3 regions of the Methylophaga nitratireducenticrescens genome follow, and region 3 is predicted to be linked to each of the others. Evidence: riboswitches for the same ligand, from Rfam matches in the RefSeq annotation. Region 3 holds a riboswitch; each other region holds the start of a gene.
What was found. A riboswitch is a leader RNA that binds a small molecule or an ion and turns the genes downstream of it on or off. The one in region 3 is predicted to bind cyclic di-GMP.

Region 1: it holds a riboswitch for cyclic di-GMP, as region 3 does, so the genes downstream of both, Q7A_RS04005 (hypothetical protein) here and Q7A_RS15510 (VPLPA-CTERM sorting domain-containing protein) in region 3, are expected to answer to the same signal.
Region 2: it holds a riboswitch for cyclic di-GMP, as region 3 does, so the genes downstream of both, Q7A_RS00375 (thrombospondin) here and Q7A_RS15510 (VPLPA-CTERM sorting domain-containing protein) in region 3, are expected to answer to the same signal.

The regions. Positions count from the first base shown of each region.
Region 1 covers NC_017857.3:840,750-848,406, forward strand. The annotation lists gene Q7A_RS03980 (ATP-binding protein) at 1-1,485, opposite strand, end outside; gene Q7A_RS03985 (HD domain-containing phosphohydrolase) at 1,475-2,590, opposite strand; gene Q7A_RS03990 (sirohydrochlorin chelatase) at 2,908-3,276, shown strand; gene Q7A_RS03995 (PH domain-containing protein) at 3,327-3,545, opposite strand; gene pqqA (pyrroloquinoline quinone precursor peptide PqqA) at 3,734-3,805, opposite strand; cyclic di-GMP riboswitch class I at 4,034-4,111, shown strand; gene Q7A_RS04005 (hypothetical protein) at 4,130-4,675, shown strand; gene ilvD (dihydroxy-acid dehydratase) at 4,781-6,454, opposite strand; gene Q7A_RS04015 (fatty acid desaturase) at 6,856-7,657, shown strand, end outside.
Region 2 covers NC_017857.3:79,420-87,076, forward strand. The annotation lists gene Q7A_RS00360 (PhoH family protein) at 1-102, opposite strand, end outside; gene miaB (tRNA (N6-isopentenyl adenosine(37)-C2)-methylthiotransferase MiaB) at 124-1,464, opposite strand; gene Q7A_RS00370 (GlcG/HbpS family heme-binding protein) at 2,053-2,487, shown strand; gene Q7A_RS00375 (thrombospondin) at 2,621-3,379, opposite strand; cyclic di-GMP riboswitch class I at 3,397-3,476, opposite strand; gene ycaO (30S ribosomal protein S12 methylthiotransferase accessory factor YcaO) at 3,691-5,433, shown strand; gene Q7A_RS00385 (cation:proton antiporter family protein) at 5,517-7,091, opposite strand; gene Q7A_RS00390 (DUF1840 domain-containing protein) at 7,247-7,543, opposite strand.
Region 3 covers NC_017857.3:1,388,805-1,396,461, forward strand. The annotation lists gene Q7A_RS06750 (YdbL family protein) at 1-165, shown strand, start outside; gene rlmD (23S rRNA (uracil(1939)-C(5))-methyltransferase RlmD) at 247-1,575, shown strand; cyclic di-GMP riboswitch class I at 1,721-1,797, shown strand; gene Q7A_RS15510 (VPLPA-CTERM sorting domain-containing protein) at 1,815-2,402, shown strand; gene Q7A_RS06765 (DNA alkylation repair protein) at 2,485-3,627, shown strand; gene ppsA (phosphoenolpyruvate synthase) at 3,709-6,066, opposite strand; gene Q7A_RS06775 (pyruvate, water dikinase regulatory protein) at 6,072-6,962, opposite strand.

The sequences.
Region 1 (7,657 bases), 550 kb from region 3:
CGATTGCTCCTCTGCTGCTCGAATCAATACTGAAAATGCTTTGGCGGTGGTGTCTACATGTTGGTAATTCACTGACCAGTCATTGATAACAGGTTTAATAAGGTCATGCAGTGAATCGGTGCTTAAAATCAGCATAGGGCTCTCAGATAAAGTTAATTCATTTGGTTCATTGGCAGTGAAAGGCATTTCAAACCAGAACAGGGTGCCTTCACCCACTTCGCTGGTTACCCCAATTTCACCTCCCATCAGCTCAACCAGCTCTTTGGCGATAGTGGTGCCTAAACCGGTGCCACCTTTATTCAATGTATCAGGTGATATCTGCGTGAAGTCATCAAAGATACGTTGCAGAGCCTCCTGAGGGATGCCTATCCCGGTATCACTTATCTCAAAGCGGATCCACAAATTTTGATTTGATTTGTGTTGGATTGGTTGAGCTGAGAGTTTAACGGCACCCTGATCAGTAAATTTAATACTATTACCGATAAGATTGATTAAAACTTGCCGTAGATGTTGTAAATCACCGTTTATCGAAAAGGGCAGAGCGGGATCAATATAGCAATTAATGTGTAAGCCTTTACTGATTGCCATTGGCTTTTGCATGCCAATCACGCTGTTTAACAGTTGGTGTAAATCAAATTTTTTATCGCTGATTAAAATCTTGCCAGCTTCGATTTTGGAGATATCTAAAACATTTTCAATCAGGCTGAGCAAAGTATGTGCTGACGTTTTCATGATTTTAACAAAATCATGTTGTTGCTTATTCAGCTGGGTCTCCGCCATCAGATCTGCAATACCAATTACCCCATTAAGCGGCGTACGTAATTCGTGAGACATATTGGCCAGAAATCGACTTTTTGCTTCATTTGCCTGCTTTGACAAAGCAATTGCGACATGCAGTTTTTTGATCAGAAAAGCTGAATAAAGCGGAATGATAAGTAACAAAAACATCAGACTGTAACCAAACGGTTCATGCTGAGAGTGCTGCCAATATTCCCCATTTATAATGGCATACGAAAAACCCAGAATACCCACTATCAGCGAGATATATAGGTAATTCACGCCATAACGGAAACCATTACCCAAAATCACCCATAGATATAAAACGAACAAAAAGACACTCTGCTCACCCGCGATCAACATAACAACTGATAGTGCAGTCAAATCCAGCAAAATACCACAGACCCTTCTGATGGGGGATGGCCTTGGGTTGAGAATCAAAGCGACTGCAATGACAACTGCCAGTAAGTAATAGACCAACGTAATCAGACTTGGCAGGCTGTCAATATTTTCTGAGAAAGTTCTGTCAGTGCCCCATGGCAGACAAAAATAAATTAATAAAGCAATACCCAAAGTCAGTCGGATTTTGATCGCTTGTTCGGGTTCGCTGTCACCCGTTTTGGGTATTTTGTCTAAAAACCGGCTGAGCAGATTTTTTTGCTGGGGCTGTGCATAACGATCATTCATTGCTGGAGATTTAATCAGCATACTCGGCTTGAATTTGCTGGATGGCATCTATCCGGTCAAAAAACGCCTGAACACATCTTGGGTCGAGTTGTGTCCCCGCGCTTTGCTCGATGTAACGACAGGCATCTTCATTTGACCAGGCTTTTTTATAAGGCCGTTCCGAAACCAATGCATCATAGATATCGGCGACAGAAACGACTCTGGCAATAAGTGGAATTTCTTCGCCTTTTAATTGAGAAGGATAGCCTTTTCCATCATAGCGTTCGTGATGATGCAACGCGATGACCGCACCAATATGCATGTACTTCGATTGACTATCAGAAAGTATTTCATGACCGATAGTAGTGTGCGTTTTCATGATTTCCCATTCTTCCGGATCCAGCTTGCCCGGCTTTAGCAGAATGTTATCAGGAATTCCGATTTTGCCGATGTCGTGCATGGGAGCCGCATATTCAAGATCCTCACATTGCTGTTCATCGAAAACGCCTAATGCTTCAGCAATAAAACGGGAGTATTTCGCCATTCGAATAACGTGATTTCCGGTCCCTTCATCACGATATTCACCCGCCTTGGCCAGACGAATAATGGTCTCTTTTTCACGCAAAATAATCTGCTCAGTAGCAATTTCTACCTGGCGTGCCAACCAATTGGCACGGTCTTCAATGATCAGGTGTTGCTCGTGCATCTGTAAAAGATTACGACAACTGGTACGACATTCAATTTGATCAATGGGGCGGGTGAGGAAAGCAGTAGCCCCAGCATCCAGTGCGTCATAACGCACGGCTTTTTCGCTGACGACAGTAATCATCATGATGGGAACACTTTGCAAAGCAGGCATCTGGCGCACACGACGAATAAATTCGATGCCATCAATTTCCGGCATACGATAATCCGTTACAATTAAATCGGCCTCATGTTGACTCAGCCATTGAAGTGCCTCAGTAGAGTTACTTAACGCCGTGACGTGAATATTTTCACCAATTTGCTGGACTATCTTTTCTAAAATAGTTCTGCCGGTTGATTGATCATCGATGATCAATACCTCTTTGGTCTTCTTAAGAATACTCAGTCTCCTTGCTGATTCATAAGGTTTTAAATTGTCAGGACGACCATATTGGTTTGCCAAGACACGTTCCTCATCAAGCTTGCCCTTCCGTCACATCCCTGCTTTGGCAGTTTTATTAACAGAAGTCATATCCTTGAATCCGTGTCTGTTATTTTGTTTAAATACAATCGTTTCTTATTTCCGCATTATGCTGACAGAGTTCGTAGCTGTCCATTCTATTTACGTTTCGAGTGGTCATGAATACTTTGTGATGTTCCTCAAAAGCAACTGGATAGTGCTTTTGAATGGAGCTCAATCAAGCTCAAAGAGAACTAATTCTGGCAATATCATTAAAACTATTCACACATAATTCACATTCAAAACCGGACTATATATAGATGAAAGCATTATTACTTATTGCCCATGGCAGCAGACGCCAGCGTTCAAATGATGAAGTCATTGCACTGGCTGAAAAATTAAAAACGGAATGCGCCGAACATTACGATATTGTGCAAGCCGCATTTCTGGAACTTGCCGATACGTTGATTGCGGATGGGATTGAAAACTGCGTGCGTGATGGCGCTCGTCAAATCACTGTTTTACCTTATTTTCTAAATTCCGGACGTCATGTAACCGAAGACATTCCTCACGATGTAGATGCAGTTCGTCCGAATTTTCCGGATGTAGAAATTCAGATTGCTCAACATATTGGCGCGTCAACAGCCATGATCGATATGTTGAAAGCTACTGCCGTAAATGCAGTCTAGGTGTTTATTAACAGCCGAAGAAAATTAGTTGCCAATGCAATCTATTGCAATCAAGGCTTTAAGAATCTGGAAGCAATGATCATCGAATCTTCAGCTCTCTCACGCTCAACCTGCCAGCCCTGGACCAGGATATAGTCCAATGCCTGCTGATGACTGGCAAACTGCTTACTTAACATTTGCTGCTCACCATCAATATTTTGATGAATGATAAAAAAAGTTTCGGTTTCAGAACCCGCTCTTTCAATGCGGCATTGTGGAATGGATGACATAGCGGTTCTCCAGTATATGTTGAATGAACATAAGTAATCGCATCAAATAGCGAGGAATAATTGTATATACATAAAAAAACTCCAGTGATACGAATTCACTGGAGTTTGATCGTTTTGCTAAATCAGTCAAGCTTTCTTATCTGATCAATATTACCTTAAAGAAGCTTTCTAGATTCAGGTTTTTTGGCTTAACGGTTACAAATGTACATTGTTACTTCAAAGCCGAAACGCATATCTGAATATTCTGGTTTAGTCCACATGATCATAATTCCTTAAAAGAGAAAAACTATTTGCTGCAGTTAAAAATGATAAGACATCGGGCCCTATTAACAATAGCGGATATTTCTCGGGATGTGTCAGTATTTTCCTTAGGCAGGTCGTGTTTGTTTGGGAAGGCGTTTGAAAGAAAAAAACAAATTTGTACCAAAGTACAGTATTGCATTCCCTAACGATCATGTATAAAAAAACTGTGATTTGATCACTCTTTTTTTATAATTTGCCAAACCTAGCGTGAGCCTGGGACGGAAAGCTTCAGCTGTTGAACTTAACAGGGCTGGGCTGCATGATTAGAAAGGAAAAACGCGATGAAAAAATTACTCTTGCTCCCCTTGTTACTTCTGATGTCATTTAACGCACATTCTGCTTTTTTAACGGGCCAGACCCTTACTTATCAATACTACTTCCCAACGATGTCTTCTCCTTATTCTAATGCTGACAATGGCGATGTCGTAGTTGGTGCTGGCATTGAGGTCAATAATGTAGCAGATAATATGGCTACATTAGACATCTCTGATACGAATCTACTTATCGATTTTTCATCATCATCATATTGGAACTCTTCAGGCTTCAATGGTTTTAAACTCACCGACACATTTGGTTTAATTGCTGATTTCACTTCAGTTTCTATCAATCCATCGACAAACATGAGTGGTTTTGATTTGTCGCTTATAACAGTGCTTGCAGATGAAATTTGGGTAAACTGGCAAGGGCTTTCATTCAATACGGATACTATTGTATCGCTAGACATCAATCCATCTGCTGTTCCAATTCCAGCTGCTGTATTTTTGTTTGCTCCTGCGTTATTTGGTTTCATTGGGCTTCGTTATAGGGCCAAAAATAAAGCCGCATAATTTTTAACGTGTTAAGTAAAAAGCCGTGATGTGGAACAACATCACGGCTTTTTTATTACAAAATGCATTGTGCTATTCCACAATCTTTCTTACTTGATCTTCTGTTCATAAGTTTTTGTCTGTGACGGCGCCTTCAGAAGCTGAGGAGACAGTATGGGCATATTTCGCTAAAAGCCCGCGCGTATAGCGGGGAGGGATAGGTTTCCATGCCATGCGTCTTTTATCGATATCGCTGTCGCTCAGGTGAAGGGTGATTTCAGCCGTTTCCGCATCAATGGTAATTTGATCACCGTTTTCAATCAGTGCAATCGGGCCGCCATCAAAAGCTTCAGGGGTTATGTGTCCAACCACAAAACCATGACTTCCACCTGAGAAACGACCATCGGTTATTAACGCAACTTCGTTACCAAGACCTTTGCCGATAACTGCTGAAGTAGGACTAAGCATTTCCCGCATACCGGGGCCGCCTTTTGGACCCTCATAACGGATAACGATGACATCACCTTTCACCACAGTGCCATTCAAAATGTCCTGCTGTGCCTCTTCTTCAGAATGGAACACCCGGGCTTTACCGGTAAAACGTAACCCTTCCTTGCCGGTGATTTTAGCGACAGCGCCTTCTGGGGCTAAATTACCTTTAAGAATGACCAGATGGCTGTCTTTTTTGATGGGCTGGTCAAATGGACGAATAATATCCTGATCGGCAGGATAGGGCGCTACATCGGCCAGATTTTCCGCCAGGGTTTTACCTGTTACGGTCAGGCAATCGCCATGTAACAAGCCACGATCCAACAGATCTTTCATCAATGGCTGAATACCCCCGATAGCAATCAGTTCCGACATCATGTATTTGCCGCTGGGACGCAGGTCAGCCAGCACAGGGACTTGACGGCCGATTCGGGCGAAATCATCTAATGTGAGTTCAACATCCACCGCATGGGCCATCGCCAACATATGTAAAACCGCATTTGTCGAACCTCCCAGCGCAATGAGGGTGGTAATTGCATTTTCAAAAGCCTGCCGGGTCATGATATCGGTGGGTTTAATGTCGTGTTCGAGCATATACATCACTGCAGCGCCTGCTCTGCGGCAATCCTCTGTTTTGGAGAGAGACACTGCTTCTTGTGCCGAACTGTTTGGCAGACTCATACCCAATGCTTCAATTGCTGAAGCCATGGTGTTGGCTGTGTACATGCCACCACACGATCCGGCACCGGGAATGGCCGTTTTTTCAACTTGCTGCAATTCAGCAGACGTCATATCTCCCCGGGCATGCTGTCCAACTGCCTCAAATACAGAAACAATGTCGGTATGACCTGCACCAGGTTGAATCGTACCACCATAGATAAATACTGCTGGTCGATTGAGGCGGGCAAGGCCAATCAGACAGCCAGGCATGTTTTTATCGCAACCGCCAATGGCGATCAGTCCATCAAATCCCTGACAGCCAGCGACGGCCTCGATCGAATCAGCAATGACTTCACGGGATACCAGTGAATATTTCATGCCAATAGTGCCATTTGCAATGCCATCAGAAATGGTAATGGTGTTGAATATAACCCCTTTACCGCCTGCTTCATCGGCTCCCTGGCAGGCAAAGTCAGCCAGTTGATTAATATGCATATTGCAGGGCGTGACCATGCTCCAGGTGGAGGCGATACCAATCTGTGGTTTTTGGAAGTCCGCATCATTGAAACCAACGGCACGTAACATCGCTCTGGCAGGAGATTTGCCAGTACCGTCTACCACTATTGATGAATATTTGCGTGTATCTGCCATTGCCTAACCTTTTCAAACTGTTAATTAAGGAACCCTGACTTTCAATCAAATATGACGAGTGCCTATTACGGAAAGTGAAATCCACTTTCAGATGATTCAACTTAGCTAAAGACCTTATCAGTTCCTGCTCTAAACAGACAGTTAGAACTATCCATATTTAACAATGAAGCCATAATTTAACTTCGCACCAAGGCATAGCAGATATAAATAGAGAAATGAGCCAGGATTTATAAGAAATTGAACATAAATTACATTGTCAGTGTGCGAAAGCGCACAGACACTTCACCATGAATAGGAGCATGCTAAGTCATGACTCGTACGTCAAAGCAAGCACCACAACGAGGCCGCAGCACCCGGTATGTTAAGCCGGACGAGACAGGAGCCTGCCAATTAAATCCACAATGCAAAACAACGACATCTCCAGCGAACCGCGCACCATTATGCGGGCCCTGAAAGATTACCGCACATCACGTATCGCCCGCAGTATTATTGAACTGCTGGTTACATTGGTCCCTTTTGCGCTTCTCTGGACCCTATCCTGGGCGGCACTGAGTGCCGGACACTGGCTTGGTCTTCTGATCACCATTCCTGCCGCAGGCTTTCTTGTGCGGTTGTTCATGATCAAACATGACTGCAGCCATGGTGCCTTTTTTTCTTCAAAAGGGGCCAATGAATGGGTTGGACGAGTAATCGGTGTATTGAACCTGACGCCCTTCGACTTCTGGCGCCACACTCACAGACATCATCATGCGCACTCTGGTAATCTCGATCGCCCGCGTATCGGCGGCATCGATACCCTGACCGTTGAGGAATTTCGAGCTTTGCCTCGCAACAAGAGACAACGTTACCGATTCTACCGTCATCCATTGGTCCTGTTCGCTCTTGGCCCAGCCTACCTATTTCTGCTCGACAATCGATTGCCAGTAGGGTTCATGCGCGCAGGATGGATGCCATGGCTGAGCACTATGATGACTAATGTGGCAATTCTGGTCGTTGTTGCCGCGATGATGTGGCTGGTGGGTATTGGCCCCTTCCTCCTTGTGCAGTTGCCAATCACGCTGCTGGCAGCAACAATAGGCGTCTGGCTTTTCTATGTTCAGCACCAATTCGAAGACACTTACTGGGAGCACGAATCCAACTGGACTCTACAAGAGGCCGCGCTGCATGGCAGTTCGCACTACGATTTGCCTCGCATTCTGCGCT
Region 2 (7,657 bases), 1.3 Mb from region 3:
GATATGTTCATCCAGATGACCACATAAATTGGCTAGGCGGGGATTGTCCGCAGGACTTAATTCAAAGCTTATCGTGTCAACTGTAACAGCTGGAGTGACCACAAATTAGATTCCAAAAAGGCGTTAGAGGATAACGCTATCAGCAAGAAGTTCTCCTCGCAAGGAGTTGGTATGTGCCTCTGTGACGCGCACATCGACAAACTTGCCCACCAGCGCCATATCACCGGGAAAATTCACCACCCGGTTATTTTCGGTTCTGCCGGCTATTTCACCTGCATCGCGATGTGCAGCACGCTCTACCAAAACACGCTGCACCGTACCAAGCATCGATTCACTGACAGCATTTTCTAGCTCACGCAAACGATCCTGCATGATTTGCAGACGCTGTTTCTTCTCTTCATCAGAAACTGAATCATTAAACATAGCTGCTGGTGTGCCAGGTCGCGCGCTATATATAAAGCTAAAAGAGTGATCAAAACCTATCTGATTAATCAACGCCATCGTCGCGTTGAAATCTTCTTCGGTTTCATTCGGAAATCCGACAATAAAATCGCTCGACATACTCAGATTGGGACGGATTTTTTTCACCCGTTCAATTTTTTCAATATATTGCGCGACAGTATGACCGCGTTTCATCATCGTCAGAATTCGATCTGAGCCGGACTGCACCGGTAAATGCAGGTGGTTGACCAATTCCGGGATTTCGGCAAACGCTTCGATCAATGAATCGGAAAATTCCACCGGATGCGAGGTAGTAAAGCGAATTCGCTCAATACCTTCAATTGCCGCGACATAGTGAATCAATAACGCCAGATCAGCGGTTTCGTCATCTTCAATAATGCCGCGATAGGCGTTAACGTTTTGTCCTAACAGATTGACTTCACGCACGCCCTGGGTGGCCAGTTGTCGAATCTCACGCAACACTGCACCCACTGGACGGCTGACTTCTTCACCACGGGTATACGGTACAACGCAGAATGTGCAGTACTTGCTGCAACCCTCCATGATGGAAACAAATGCTGTTGGACCATCCGCTTTAGGCGCTGGCAAATTATCGAATTTTTCGATTTCTGGAAACGAGATATCAATTTCCGGTTTATGATTTTTTCTGACGTCATCCAACATGGTTGGCAAACGATGCAAAGTTTGAGGTCCAAAGATCAGGTCTACATAAGGCGCACGTTTACGGATCGCCTCACCTTCCTGACTGGCCACACAACCGCCAACGCCAATCACCAGATGCGGTTTTTTATCTTTCCAGCGCTTCCAGCGCCCCAGTTGATGAAAAACTTTTTCCTGGGCTTTTTCACGGATCGAACAGGTATTGAGCAACAACACATCGGCTTCTTCAGCGATATCGGTTGTTTCCAATTGATGTGACGCAGCAAGTACCTCGGCCATCTTGTTCGAATCGTACTCGTTCATCTGGCAGCCAAAGGTTCTGATAAAAAGTTTTCCAGCCATAAAATCAGTCAGTGATAAAGGGCGCACAGCATACGCTTTTTACGCCACAGAGTACAGACAAGTGATTGTTTTTGTTCACGCAAAAAATAGCTGGCTTGCATCAAACATCTGCAAAATAAAGCCAATAGTAAACAATTTCCTTCTTGCGTTTCCCTTTTGTCACACTTCGGCAAAGTCTAGCGAAATCCGATAGCCGCAGATTTCAGATAAAATTGCTGGTGGTAGACGCTCAGTAGTTTTCTAATTTCAACATACATTGTCATCTCATATCTGGCGACATTCATGCTGAACAAACTGACGCCCTTCACAGTCTCTGCCGGACATTACAAATACTCCTATCAACATAATTCAGTATTAAAACAGGGGATTGTTTGATAAGTTTTTCTTCCCTTCAAACGTCATGGTTTCATTTGACTTATGTTAATGCTTTTGTTTCTGTGTAGCTTTAACGTTGTAAAGTGCCATATCCGTATACTCACTTTGCTGTATGTCATAATCCCTGTCTGGATCCTGTTTCTTTTGTGAAAAACTGCTGTTGAAAAAAATTTTCAACCGCTCCCTATCCAACAATTCAATAAGGAGATAACCATGCACGTTACTTCAGAATCGGCAAAAAAAGCGATTGATGGTGCACTCAAAAAAGCTGAATCAACAGGCACTCGTATGTGCATTGCCGTAGTTGATTCTGGTGGCGCGCTTAAAGCATTCTATCGTATGGATGATGCCTGGGTCGGCAGTATTGATATTGCCATCAAAAAAGCGCGTACCGCTGTATATTTTGGTATGCCCAGTGGTGAGATCGGCCAATTATCCCAACCGGGTCAGCCTTTATATGGCATCGAGCACTCGAATGATGGCATGATTACTTTTCCGGGGGGCGTACCAATTGTGGATGACGAAGGCTTTATGTCTGGGGCAATTGGAGTCAGCGGAAGCTCGGTTGAGAATGATGATCTGGTTGCTCGTGCAGGCGTTGAAACCATAGGTGTTTGTGACTTACCGGAACATCCGTGGAGGACATAGAACTTTTTGACGAGGAGTCACATCATTTCACTGATAGTGTAGTGACAGCCTGTAACTGATCGTTCTCTGATCTTCACACGTAATAAATAGGGAGTCATGCTTTAATACATGACTCCCTTTATTACGCTACGTTTTAAGCTTTTGTCTGACGACGTCGCAACCCTAAAAAGCCCATCAAAGCAGGTGCAAACATCCATACAGCTGCAGGCAGAGGAACTTCGCTTGGCGGCTCAACCAGCTTCTGGGTAAAACCGGCATATTGGACCTGAGCTTGAGAATAGTTATAAAAACCGAACTGTCCGGATGTAAAGCTGGTATCCAATACTACTGTATCCCAAAGCGTCAGCTCTCCTTGTTTCACTTCCACACTGAATTGCCCTGGCGTAGTAAAAAAATCGAGATGAAAAGAGTAGCTTGTATTATCTTTCCAACCTTTATCAGTTCCCAAATTACTATCCAGTAGAGTGAAAGCCGAACTGTTGGCCGGCCAGAACTCTATGTTTGGAATAGCCGTATCAGAATCCACTTTGAGAATACGAAAACCGGCTTGTGCAACTCCGCCACCACCGCTCTGTGCACGTTGTTTCCAATCCAGAAGATAATACTGAGAAGGATTCTGGTAACCAAAAACAAAGCCGATAAAGTCATCATCGCCAGTGGTATTGACTCGCCAGGTTCCATCTAACGTATAAGAAGTTTGATTGAGACCATTTAAAAATACTGTCGGCTGACCATTTATAGTTTGAAGCACACTGTTATTATCGCCAGCAACATTCCAGTTGCCATTGCTATCCGGCGTACTCCAGGTTGATAGATCGACAGGTACAGTTTCCGCAACTGCCGATGTTGCCGTGAAAGCAAACGCGCAGGCTATTAAAGAGATTGTTTTCATCCTAGACACTCCTAAATTTGTGCAACCCAGCCGTCTATCATCCAATAGACCCGTAGCTTTCCGTCCTTAACTCACATTAAGTTTGGCAAATATTTAGACACAAATCGTTTAGGCTTAGCTATTAAGCCCATGTAAATTATTAACCAAGGTTAAACCGGTTGACAACAAAAAATTTCAAGATAATTCAGACAGATGAGATTTATGGCAAAAACATCTTTCTGCCACAACCGAATAAACCTCGCAATATTCATTTTGTCTGTTAGGCTTTCCTTCACGTTTATTTTCCAGACCTGTTCCCAGGAGCAAATACAATGTCAGAACAAACTTTTATCAAGGGCAAGGACCGTGATCTGGAAACCAGTATCGCCACCATGCAGGCCAAATTAAAATCATTTGGTTTTGATATCGAAGAGGCCTCTTGGCTTAACCCGGTCAGCAATGTTTATTCAGTCCATATCCGCGATAAAACCTGTCCTTTAATGTTTACCAATGGCAAAGGCAGCAGCGAAAAAGCCTGTCTTGCCAGTGCGTTGGGGGAATATTTCGAACGGCTCAGCGGCAATTATTTCTTTGCCGACTTCTATCTGGGCGAACATCACAGCAATAGTGAATTTGTGCATTATCCCAACGAACGCTGGTTTGATATGGATGGCGATGAAATGCCTGAGGGCTTGATGGATGAAAGCCTGTGGAAATATTTTGATCCGGAAAATGAACTGACGCCGGATATGCTGTTTGATACCAATTCTGGCGATGGCGAACGTGGTATCTGTGCTGTACCTTATCAGCGCCTTGGAGATGGTGAAGTTCGTTATATTCCAGTCAACCTTATCGGCAATATTTACGTCAGCAATGGCATGTCGGCCGGTAATACCCAGAACGAAGCCCGGGTTCAGGGCTTATCTGAAGTTTTTGAACGCTATGTGAAAAACAAAATCATTGCTGAAGGTATCTGTCTGCCCGAAGTACCAGATGAAGTATTAAACCGTTACCCAAAAATCCAGCAGGCCTTGCAGGAACTGCGTGATCATGGCTATCATTTAAAAGTGGCCGATGCCTCTCTGGGCGGTCAATTTCCGGTGATGTCCGTCACACTGATTAATCCAAAAGATGGTTCTGTATTTGCCTCATTTGGTGCACATCCGAGTTTTGAAGTGTCATTGGAACGTACTGTTACTGAATTACTGCAAGGACGTGGGTTGGATCAGCTGGATGTTTTCCACCCACCCACATTTGATCTTGATGAAGTGGCTTCATCCGCCAATCTGGAAATGCACTTTATTGATTCCAGTGGTTATCTTTCTTATGACTTTTTCCGGGAAACACCGGATTTTGATTTCTTTGACTGGGATTATGATGACGCCACAGCTGATGAATTCAAATTCCTGACAGACAAAATCCATGAGCTTGGTTTTGATATTTACATTGCCGATTACAATCACCTTGATGTCTACGCCTGCCGTATTCTGGTGCCGGGCATGTCGGATATTTATCCGATCGATGAACTGGTGTGGGAAAACAATAATGAAGGCGCATTATTCCGCGAGGATTTCCTGACCCTTAAGGATGGTGACCCGGAACAATGGCAGGATATTCTGGATCGCCTGGATGAAGGCGGTTATAACGATCAAACACCCGTCGCACCGTTTATTGGGCTGGCTGCAGATCCCGGTACGCTATGGTCAGAGCTTCGTCTTGGCGAACTCAAAGCCATGCTCTATCTGGCCTTGGAAGATGAAGAAGCGATTGACTGGATTGATTGGTGTCTGGCTTTGGATCAGGCCAGCGAAGAAAACATTTTGTTTTACCGTTGCCTGAAGGCACTGCTGGAAATCAAATGGGATGATGAACGCGATTACGCTGAATACAGCAAAGGCCTGGCTTTAATGTACGGTCAGCAAAATGTCGATGACGGCATTCAGATCGTCGAAGGCGAAAAACTGTTCCACAACCTGCATTGCCCCGGCCTCAGTCTGGACGGGTTTGAACGGCATAATGCATTACTGGCAGGCTATGAGAAACTTCAGCAAGCCAAGCGTTATAACTGGAAATAAATACAGCTGAGAGTCATGACAGGACTGCTTTTATAGCCTGTTACCCCAGCTGAAAATAGCAAATGGGTTAATTGGACAGCGAGTTAATCTCTAATCTCAATCCTCTGCATTGCCTGATCTGCCAGCGACAATCCCGCTCCTTCATAAACTTCAAAAACTTCATCGGCTCCCAACTCCTTCAGCCGCTCAACTTCATCAGGATATTCCACAATGGCCGTCACATGACCTTTAAAGTCACGGCCCCTTAATTGCTTAAGGGCATACACATTTCCGGCATGATGCGGCATAGCCAACACCACTAACTGTATCTGCTCACTCATTAGCAGTTTATCCCAAAAATCGGAGTCAACAGCATCACCTTCAACAATCTTGAAACCATCCGTTAAACGACTGATTTTATTTTCATCATTATCAACACCGAGCACTTTTAAGCCATATTTTTGTTCCAACCGTTGGTAGGCCCCTCGACCGATTTTACCCATTCCCAAAATAACTACCTGGGTTGAGTTCAGCTCAATCGGTTTATCATGCGAATGCAGCTGGTCTGTTGGTACTTCTGTTAGTCGGCTTTTACTTAACTGATATACACGTTCGTTGTAGTTGTTCAAAATTGCTGAAACAACAAAGCTCATGGCCACTGATAATGAAAGTATTACCATCCAATCATTGCTAAGCCAACCCTCAGAAAGCGCTAATGCTGCCACAATCAGCCCAAATTCAGAGTAATTCGTCAGTGTCAGCGAAGTTAACACCGAGGTACGAATACGTAACCTGAAGCGTGGAAACATCATCACAAATAATAAGGTTTTCAAGGGTAACAGTACTAACAGAAGCAACGCTAACCCAAAATGCTCCCATCCAGGTAATGCTGTCAGACCAATCGACAGGAAAAAGCCGACCAGAAACAACTCTTTAATGTTGAATAACGAACGGGCCAGATTGGCCGAAGTTTTATGCGGCGCAAGCAAAACCCCCATGATCAGTGCACCGAGATCGCCTTTTAAACCCACCAGTTCAAACAGTTTGTAACCGAGCACTAATGCCAGCACAAAGCCAAACAATACCTGCATCTCACCATGCCCAAGACGATCCAGTAATCGTCGTAAAACCGGTGCTGCCGGAATCAGTAAAAAAAGAGCTAATGCCCAAACTGATGGTAGCGTACCGGTGGTTGCAGAGAGAAAAATCACTGCAAAAATATCCTGCATGATCAGAATGCCAATCGCTACACGGCCATAAAAAGACTGGGTTTCACTGCGTTCTTCGAGAACTTTAACGGCAAACACCGTACTGGAAAAAGACAAGGCAAAAGCCAGAATCACAATGGCTGTCCAGTCGGTAGATTGCATCAGAAAAATACCGCCGAACTTAAGCAGCCCCAGGATCCCGACAAATAACAGGCTGGATAAGGTGATATGTAAACTGGCCACTCCCCATACTTCAGACTGCAGCAGGGTGCGGATATTGAGTTTAAGCCCAATGGTAAACAGTAATAAGGTTACGCCAAGATTAGCGATAGCTGTAAGCGTTGGCGTTAATTCATAGCCTGAATAGTTGAGTAAAAAACCAGCTGCAAGAAAGCCTGCCAGTGGTGGCAGGCGTAAAATCATCGCCAGCAATCCACCTGCAAAAGCATAAATAAAATAAGCCGGTTCCACGATATGACTCCTCCTCAGTCTAATGGCTGATTGAAAGTCAATCATACCGCACAAAACTAACTTCACCCCATTGTCGTCGAGGGATTGTTATTTACACCTTTATCTAAGCCTGATCGATAGGTTCGGGCCACATTTTGGAAAAGTTGAGAATAACTTCATTTGCCATCCCACATGACATCTGCATTGGCATCAATTGCTGCGTTTAACAGATTAATTAACGGTAAAGCTCTTTGTGACAAACCTGGTTTGAATTCACCATCTTTGGGATCCTGCTCAGCAGCTTTACTGGAATCAACCGCTTTTTGCAGCTTCGCTAAAGCCGATGGCAAGTCCTGTGGCTGAAATGCCCCCGGAATGGTGCCGCTATGCCCCATAATCTTCAACATATCTTTGGCCACATCGCCGAACATGGTGATATCGGCATAAGCTTTGGTGCTAAACGTGACAATCATTGAAGCTCTCCATTAAATGGTTTATTGATCTGCAACAGCCCGGCCAGCGCAAACGGTTGTTGATTTCATAACCACCACTGCTGGTGGCTCATCTTGTTTGACAAAGCAGATAAT
Region 3 (7,657 bases):
GCAGAAGAGAATCAGGATCGAAAAGCCTTATACGCTGAAATAGCCCGTGCTAACGGTCACCCTGAATGGGAATCTGATATCCAGGAAACCTTTGCCAGACGCTGGATAAGCAATGCAGCCAAAGGCTGGTGGTATCAGCAAGGCGGTAGCTGGCAACAAAAATAAAATTTCGATCAAGTTTAAGTCCGGTTATGCAAAAGCATGATCGGACTTTTTTTATGTAATTTTCGTTTAAAGGTTTAACAAATGGCACGACGTAATCACAGAAAACGGCTCCCTGCAGAAGCTGTTCAGGCAACTATAGAGAGTCTTTCTCATGATGGTCGTGGCATTGCCCGTATAGAAGGTAAAACCGTCTTTGTCGACGGTGCTTTGGCGAGTGAAAATGTGTCATTCAAGTATACCCGGCTGCATAAAAAATATGATGAGGCCAAAGTAATCTCGGTTGAGTCTGCCTCAACTGATCGCGTTGATGCGAAATGCCAACATTTTGGTGTGTGTGGCGGCTGCAGTTTGATGCATATGGCACCAGACGCTCAGTTAAGCCTGAAACAAGACACCTTAAAGGAACAACTTTCGCACTTTGGACAACTTACTCCAGAGAATTGGTTAGCACCGTTAACCGGTCCTTTATGGGGTTATCGACGTAAAGCACGCTTAGGTGTCCGTTATGTGACCAAAAAAGAAAAAGTGCTGGTCGGCTTTAGAGAAAAAGGTTCGCCTTACCTGGCTGAGCTAACGCAATGTGAAGTACTGGATCCACGTGTTGGATTACGCCTGGAAGAGCTGGGGGAAATGATCGCCAGCCTCGAAGCCTATAACCGAATCGCACAAATAGAAGTGGCGATGGATGATGCCAACACAGCTCTGGTTTTCCGGAATATGGATCCGTTGTGTGAAATGGATAAGCAAAAATTGATCAACTATGGTCAGCAACATGATTTGTGGATTTATCAGCAACCGGGCGGGCCGGATACTGTTAGCCCGTTATGGCCAGAAGCACCACAACTGCATTATGCGCCTGAAGAAGGTCTCAGACTGGAATTTGCCCCGGGCGATTTTACCCAGGTCAACGCCGGTATCAACCATAAAATGATTGCCAAGGCGATTGAATTGCTTGATTTGCAAGAAAGTGATCGGGTACTGGATTTGTTTTGTGGTTTGGGTAACTTTACGCTGCCACTGGCAAAACGTGTCAGTAGTGTCATAGGGGTAGAAGGGGACAAATCTCTTGTGGCACATGCACAGCGCAATGCCGCAATGAATGGTTTGGACAACGCTGTATTTGAAATGGCTGATCTAACGATAACCCGATTAAAAGATTATCCATGGGCACTGGAAGGATTCACAAAAGTCTTACTGGATCCTCCCAGAAGCGGTGCCTTTGAGGTGCTGGGTCAGATTGCTGAATTGGGTGCAGAAACTATTGTTTACGTTTCCTGTAACCCCGCCACTCTGGCACGTGATGCCGGTGAGCTAGTAAATCAATATGGATATACGCTTGTTCAGACCGGCATCATGGATATGTTTCCCCATACCAGTCATGTTGAATCGATCGCATTATTTCAAAAATGATGGCCTGGTTTTTAGTGGTTTAGAAAGTACTTGAAAATCAAATTTACAAAAAGTTCCTTATTTAGTACCAAGGTACAATAGTTTTAGCAATTTTTTCCTATAAGATAGGCAACATTGCTCCAGAAATGAATCGGAACAATACCAATTAATTGAGTGCCAACCTTGGTGCGAACCAAGCGACGGAAAGCCACGGGTCTTATAGAAGATAGCCGGGTTGCATTTTCAGGAAGGAAATGTAAATGAAATTATTAACGCCAATCTTTGCTGTGACACTTTTGATGTTTGGCTTTTCTTCAACTGCATCAGCCACTTTTTATCATCCCAAGCCACATTATTGTGATAATGGTCAGTTATGTGATAACAGCCAGCCTTTTTCAACAACATTGACAACTGATGATATTGAAAATAACGGTAAATATGCTTTCTGGAGTTTCGACAGCATTGATGTTGCTGATTTGACAATTGAATCAGCAACTTTGACTGTAAAATCAAATGCTGATAACTTTTTTATTTTCGGTTGGGATAAAATTTTCGCTTATACCGATACTTGGTATGGCACTGGCTTTGAACATATTGGCTGGCTTGATGGCGGTTATGATGTATTTTCATTAAGCTCCAGTCTGTTTGATGAAATTATTGACGGCTTGTCACTAAAAGCGCTTTTCACCGATAGTTCAGAGGATGTTTACTGGTCTAAACTAGACGTTAGTGGTGTATATTGCCCGCCGATCAGCGAAGTCCCTTTACCAGCAGCAGTATGGTTATTTGGTTCTGGTTTGATGGGCTTTATGGCTGTACGTAGAAAAGCAAAAGCTCAGCAAGCTTAATTCTCCCGTAATACCGTAAAATAAAAACCGTGGCTTTCGAGCCACGGTTTTTTTATGTCTGAAAAAAAGAGAGTGAATTCAAATGGCAAAGTCTGATCCGTTAGCTGAATCCCCCCCAGCTTTATTAAAAGATTATATAAATGCCAATTCTATCGAGGCATTGGCAGGATTAATCAAACAATATAAACCGGATTTTCCTGACGATAAGTTCAGGACTATGGCAATGTTTCAGTTGGAACCCATGTCACTTAAAACCCGTGTAAACCATATTAGTGACGTTTTGGCCGTGCTACTGGTTGATGATTTCTCAGTGAACGCCAAATGGTTAAAGCAGGTTGCAGAGCACTGGCCCAATCAGGAGCCCGGTAAAGGTTGGCATAGTTTTATGGCTTGGCCATTAATTGATTATGCCGGAAAACAAGGACTGCAACAGCCAACCGCTGCGCTGGACGTATTAAAGCATTTGACACCATTGTTTACTGCAGAATTTGCTATCAGACCGTACATACAACAGCATTTTGAGCTGACCTTCAAAGAATTGATGCGGTGGTGTGAGGATGATAATGAACATGTCCGGCGATTGGCATCAGAGGGAATGCGGCCAAGATTACCTTGGGGAGGGCATTTAAATGCATTTAAACATGACCCCCAGCCCGTATTTGAAATACTGAGTCAGCTCAGAGATGACAAAAGTAAATATGTCCAAAAATCGGTTGCCAATAATTTAAATGACATTAGTAAAGACCATCCTCATCGGGTGATAGATCTATGTCGTGAGTGGCTGGAAAATTCCACACCACAACGCCGCTGGATTATCCGTCACGGGCTTCGCAGTCTGATTAAGGCCGGTGAGCCAGCTGTATTCCCTTTACTAGGCTATAGCGAGAAACCAGCGGTTAATGTTGATTTTAATGTAACTGATCAACATGTGAGGTTAGGACAAAAGTTGGAGATGCAGACCTTCATCCATTCTAAAACCAGTCAGGCTCAACAACTGGTGGTGGATTATCGTGTCTGGCATGTCAAAAGCAACGGCAAGACTACCGCTAAAGTGTATAAATGGAAAAACATTACATTATTGGCTAGGGAGAGTGTTTATCTGAAGAAGTTACATGGATTTTTACAACTGACTACCCGACAATATTACGGTGGCCAACACACCATTGAAATCCTTATCAACGGGGTGGTTCATAAGCAGGCTACGGTGAATTTAGTGCTGGAGTGAATTAAAAGCATTTTTAATCACAGCCCAAAAAAATGAGCCCCGTAGGACTCATTTTGGTTGGCATAAATGTAAGCAATATTTTTACTGTTTAGCTAATGCCTGCCAGGTACTGACAACCGTATCCGGATTTAATGAAATACTGCTGATTCCACGCTCAAGCAGCCATGCTGCTAAATCAGGATGATCAGAAGGACCCTGTCCACAGATACCGATATATTTATCCGCTTTATGACAGGCGTTAATCGCCATTTCCAGCATCGCCAATACCGCCGGGTCACGTTCATCAAATGCTGCGGCAATTTGTGCGGAATCCCGGTCCAGACCCAATGTCAGCTGAGTCATATCGTTAGATCCGATTGAAAAGCCATCAAAGAATTCCAGAAACTGATCTGCCAGTACTGCATTGGAAGGTAATTCACACATCATAATCAAACGCAGGCCATTTTTGCCGCGTTCCAGACCATTCTTTTTCAGAATGTTGATAACGGCTTCAGCTTCACTCAAGGTGCGGACAAAAGGAATCATCACTTCAACGTTGGTTAAACCCATGACATCACGGACACGCTTGATTGCTTCACATTCCAATTCAAAGCAGGCTTCAAATTCCGGAGAGCTGTAGCGTGCTGCACCACGGAAACCAATCATCGGATTTTCTTCATGTGGTTCAAATTCAGCGCCACCAACAAGGTTGCCGTATTCATTCGATTTAAAATCGGACATACGCACAATCACTTTGGACGGATAAAACGCCGCAGCAATAGTCGATACACCTTCAGTAATACGGCTGATATAAAACTCTACCGGATCACCATAAGCAGTGGTTTTTTCGCGGATAACCTGTTGCACTTCGGCATCCATTTTATCTGCTGCCATTAGCGCTTTAGGATGAATACCGATCATATTATTGATAATAAATTCAAGCCGAGCCAGACCAACACCGTCATTAGGGAGTTGTGAAAAGCTGAATGCACGGTCAGGATTACCTACATTCATCATAATTTTGACTGGTAACTCAGGCATTTGATCCAAAGACTGAACGCGATGTTCAAATTCAAGCAGGCCCTGATAGATATAACCTTCATCACCCTTGGCACAGGAAACTGTTGCCGAAATGCCTTCAGCGACTTTTTCAGTGGCATCGCCACAGCCGACAACAGCCGGAATGCCTAATTCACGTGCAATGATAGCGGCATGACAGGTGCGACCACCACGATTAGTAATAATCGCCGCCGCTTTTTTCATAATCGGTTCCCAATCAGGATCCGTCATATCTGTTAGTAATACATCGCCCGCTTCAAATTGATCCATTTGATCGAGGCTGTTCAGAATCCGAACCCGGCCACTGCCAATTTTTCTACCGATGGCACGACCGCGGGCCAACAATTCACCTTTATCTTTTAAAATAAATTGCTCAGTCACATTTACGCTACGGCTTTCTACCGTTTCCGGCCGAGCCTGAACAATGTAGATCTGGCCATCATTACCATCTTTTGCCCATTCGATATCCATTGGTCTTTGGTAATGCTTTTCAATAATCATCGCCATGCGGGCCAATGATTCTATTTCTTCATCATTCAGACAAAAATGCAATCGTTCTTGGGGATCGACATCAACGGTTTTAACCGGTGATTTTGCATCACCTGAGTAAATCATTTTAAGCGCTTTCTGGCCCAGAGTTCTGCGTAATACCGCAGGCCGATCAGCGGTTAATGTGGTTTTATGCACATAAAATTCATCGGGATTAACCGCGCCTTGTACCACCATCTCGCCAAGACCGTAGCTGCCAGTGATAAAGACTACATCCCGAAAACCGCTTTCAGTATCCAGAGTGAAAGCTACACCGGCAGAAGCAATATCAGAACGGACCATCTTCTGGATACCGGCAGACAAAGCAACTTCGCTGTGTTCAAATCCTTGGTGATCGCGATAGGCAATCGCCCGATCGTTAAACAGCGAAGCAAAAACTTCTCTGATGGCAAACTTGATATGGTCTAAACCGGCAACATTCAGAAAGGTTTCCTGTTGTCCGGCAAAAGATGCATCGGGTAAGTCTTCGGCAGTTGCAGATGAACGAACAGCCCAGCTGGTCGAAGTACCGTATTCTTCTACTAGCTTTTCATAAGCCTCATCAATTGCGGCTTCCATTTTTTCTGGATAAGGAATGGTCATGATCCATTCACGGATGGTTTTACCCGCTTTTTGAAGTGCAACGACATCGTCAACATTCAGTTCACGTAATAATTCGTTTATCTGGTCTTGTAGTCCGTCATGCTTTAAAAATTCTCTGTAAGCATCTGCCGTGGTCGCAAAACCGCTTGGAACAGCGACACCCAATGGTGCTAAATTCTGCAACATTTCACCTAAAGAAGCATTTTTCCCACCAACTCTGCCGACATCATTCATGCACAACTTATCAAGTGGAACTACATATTCGGTCATGACTACTACCTTAAATTTTTAGTTTTATTAAATGTAATGGTTGATTCGCGGATGCGCTCACGCGCGAGGCCCATGGAGCGAACAACACGGCTGGATATTTCCTCAATAGAAGTATTTGTAGTATCAAATACTGGAATATTCACTTTCTCAAACATAATCATCGCTTTGTCTAATTCTGCCTGACAGATTTCCAAAGAGGAATAATTACTGTCAGGGCGGCGTTGTCGGCGAATTCGACTCAGCGGTACCGGCTTAATCGTTAAGCCAGCAAGTTTATGTTGATGAATTTTAAGATATTCGGGTAATTCTTCTGCTTCCAAATCTTCAACGGTTAACGGATAGTTAGCCACTTTGAGGGAGAAATTCATCGCCAAATATAAGCTGGTAGGCGTTTTTCCACAACGTGAAACACCCACTAGAATGATATCAGATTCTTCATATTGATCTGGGCGTATGCCATCATCATGAGTGAGCGCATAATCTATAGCATCCAAGCGCTTTTGATAGGTAGTATCACTTATTGAAATCCGTGAAACACCTTGTTTCTGAGAGGATTCCATCTCGAGAAATGTTTCCATAGAGCCGATAAACTGGTGAAACAGACTAATAACAAAGGCATCACAGCCTTCGATAATTTGTTGGGCTTCATTGTTTACTAAGGTGCTAAAAACCAGTGGTGGTAAATCAGATTCTGTACATAGTTCGTTAATCTGTTTGCGGGCATCTTCTGCTTTTTCTTTGGTATCGACGAAAGCAAGGGTAATCGTTTCGAATTCAATATCGGGAAATTGCGCTAACAGGCATTTCCCATAAGATTCAGCGGTTAAACCGGTACGATCCGATACAAAAAAAACGTTTCTGATGGGTTGATTATTATTGGCAGTTACATCGTTCATTATTAAATGATGTGCTGAAAAGGCGGTATTGATCAACAAAAAGTTTAGGAATGAAGCAGATAAGTTTTAACAACAAGTTGAGCAAATGTAGATAACTCATTGTATCGTAAATTGCGAGAGGTTCTCTCTCGGCATCTTGCACTGCTAGAACAAGAAAAATTTGACAGTGTAGTCGTGCTGAAAGAAGTTAGTTTGGCGGCGATTAGACACGCAAAAAATAGAGTTCAAGATGATACAGATCATCACATTTATAGCATCAGGACTTGTTGAATAATCACAAAACAGATGGAATCATGATTGGTTTTACTTCTAAGAGAAGAGGGGGCGGCTTTGAAAAAAAAGAAAGAAGGTGAACGTATTTTTCAGCCCCCTCTGAATTTCTTCATGACATGAATAAACCAAAAGCAACCAGTCCAATGCAAGCCAGTGAAATCACTATTATAAAGTCAATGAAATGATCCATTAGCCATTCTTCTAATTTGTGCATGATAAACCTTCTTAGTAACGGTTATACAGAGTAAGTTGCCGTTCTTATTATCATGCTACGAAGGTTAGAGGACATTGATCTGGATCAAAGCATATCGGTGTTATATGCGTCCGCATTTTTTACGGGTTAATTAAATCAGCCGATTTTATTAAGACAAATACCATCCAATTGCCACTAACCCCAGCCAGAAAAAAGTGAAAAGCAGAAT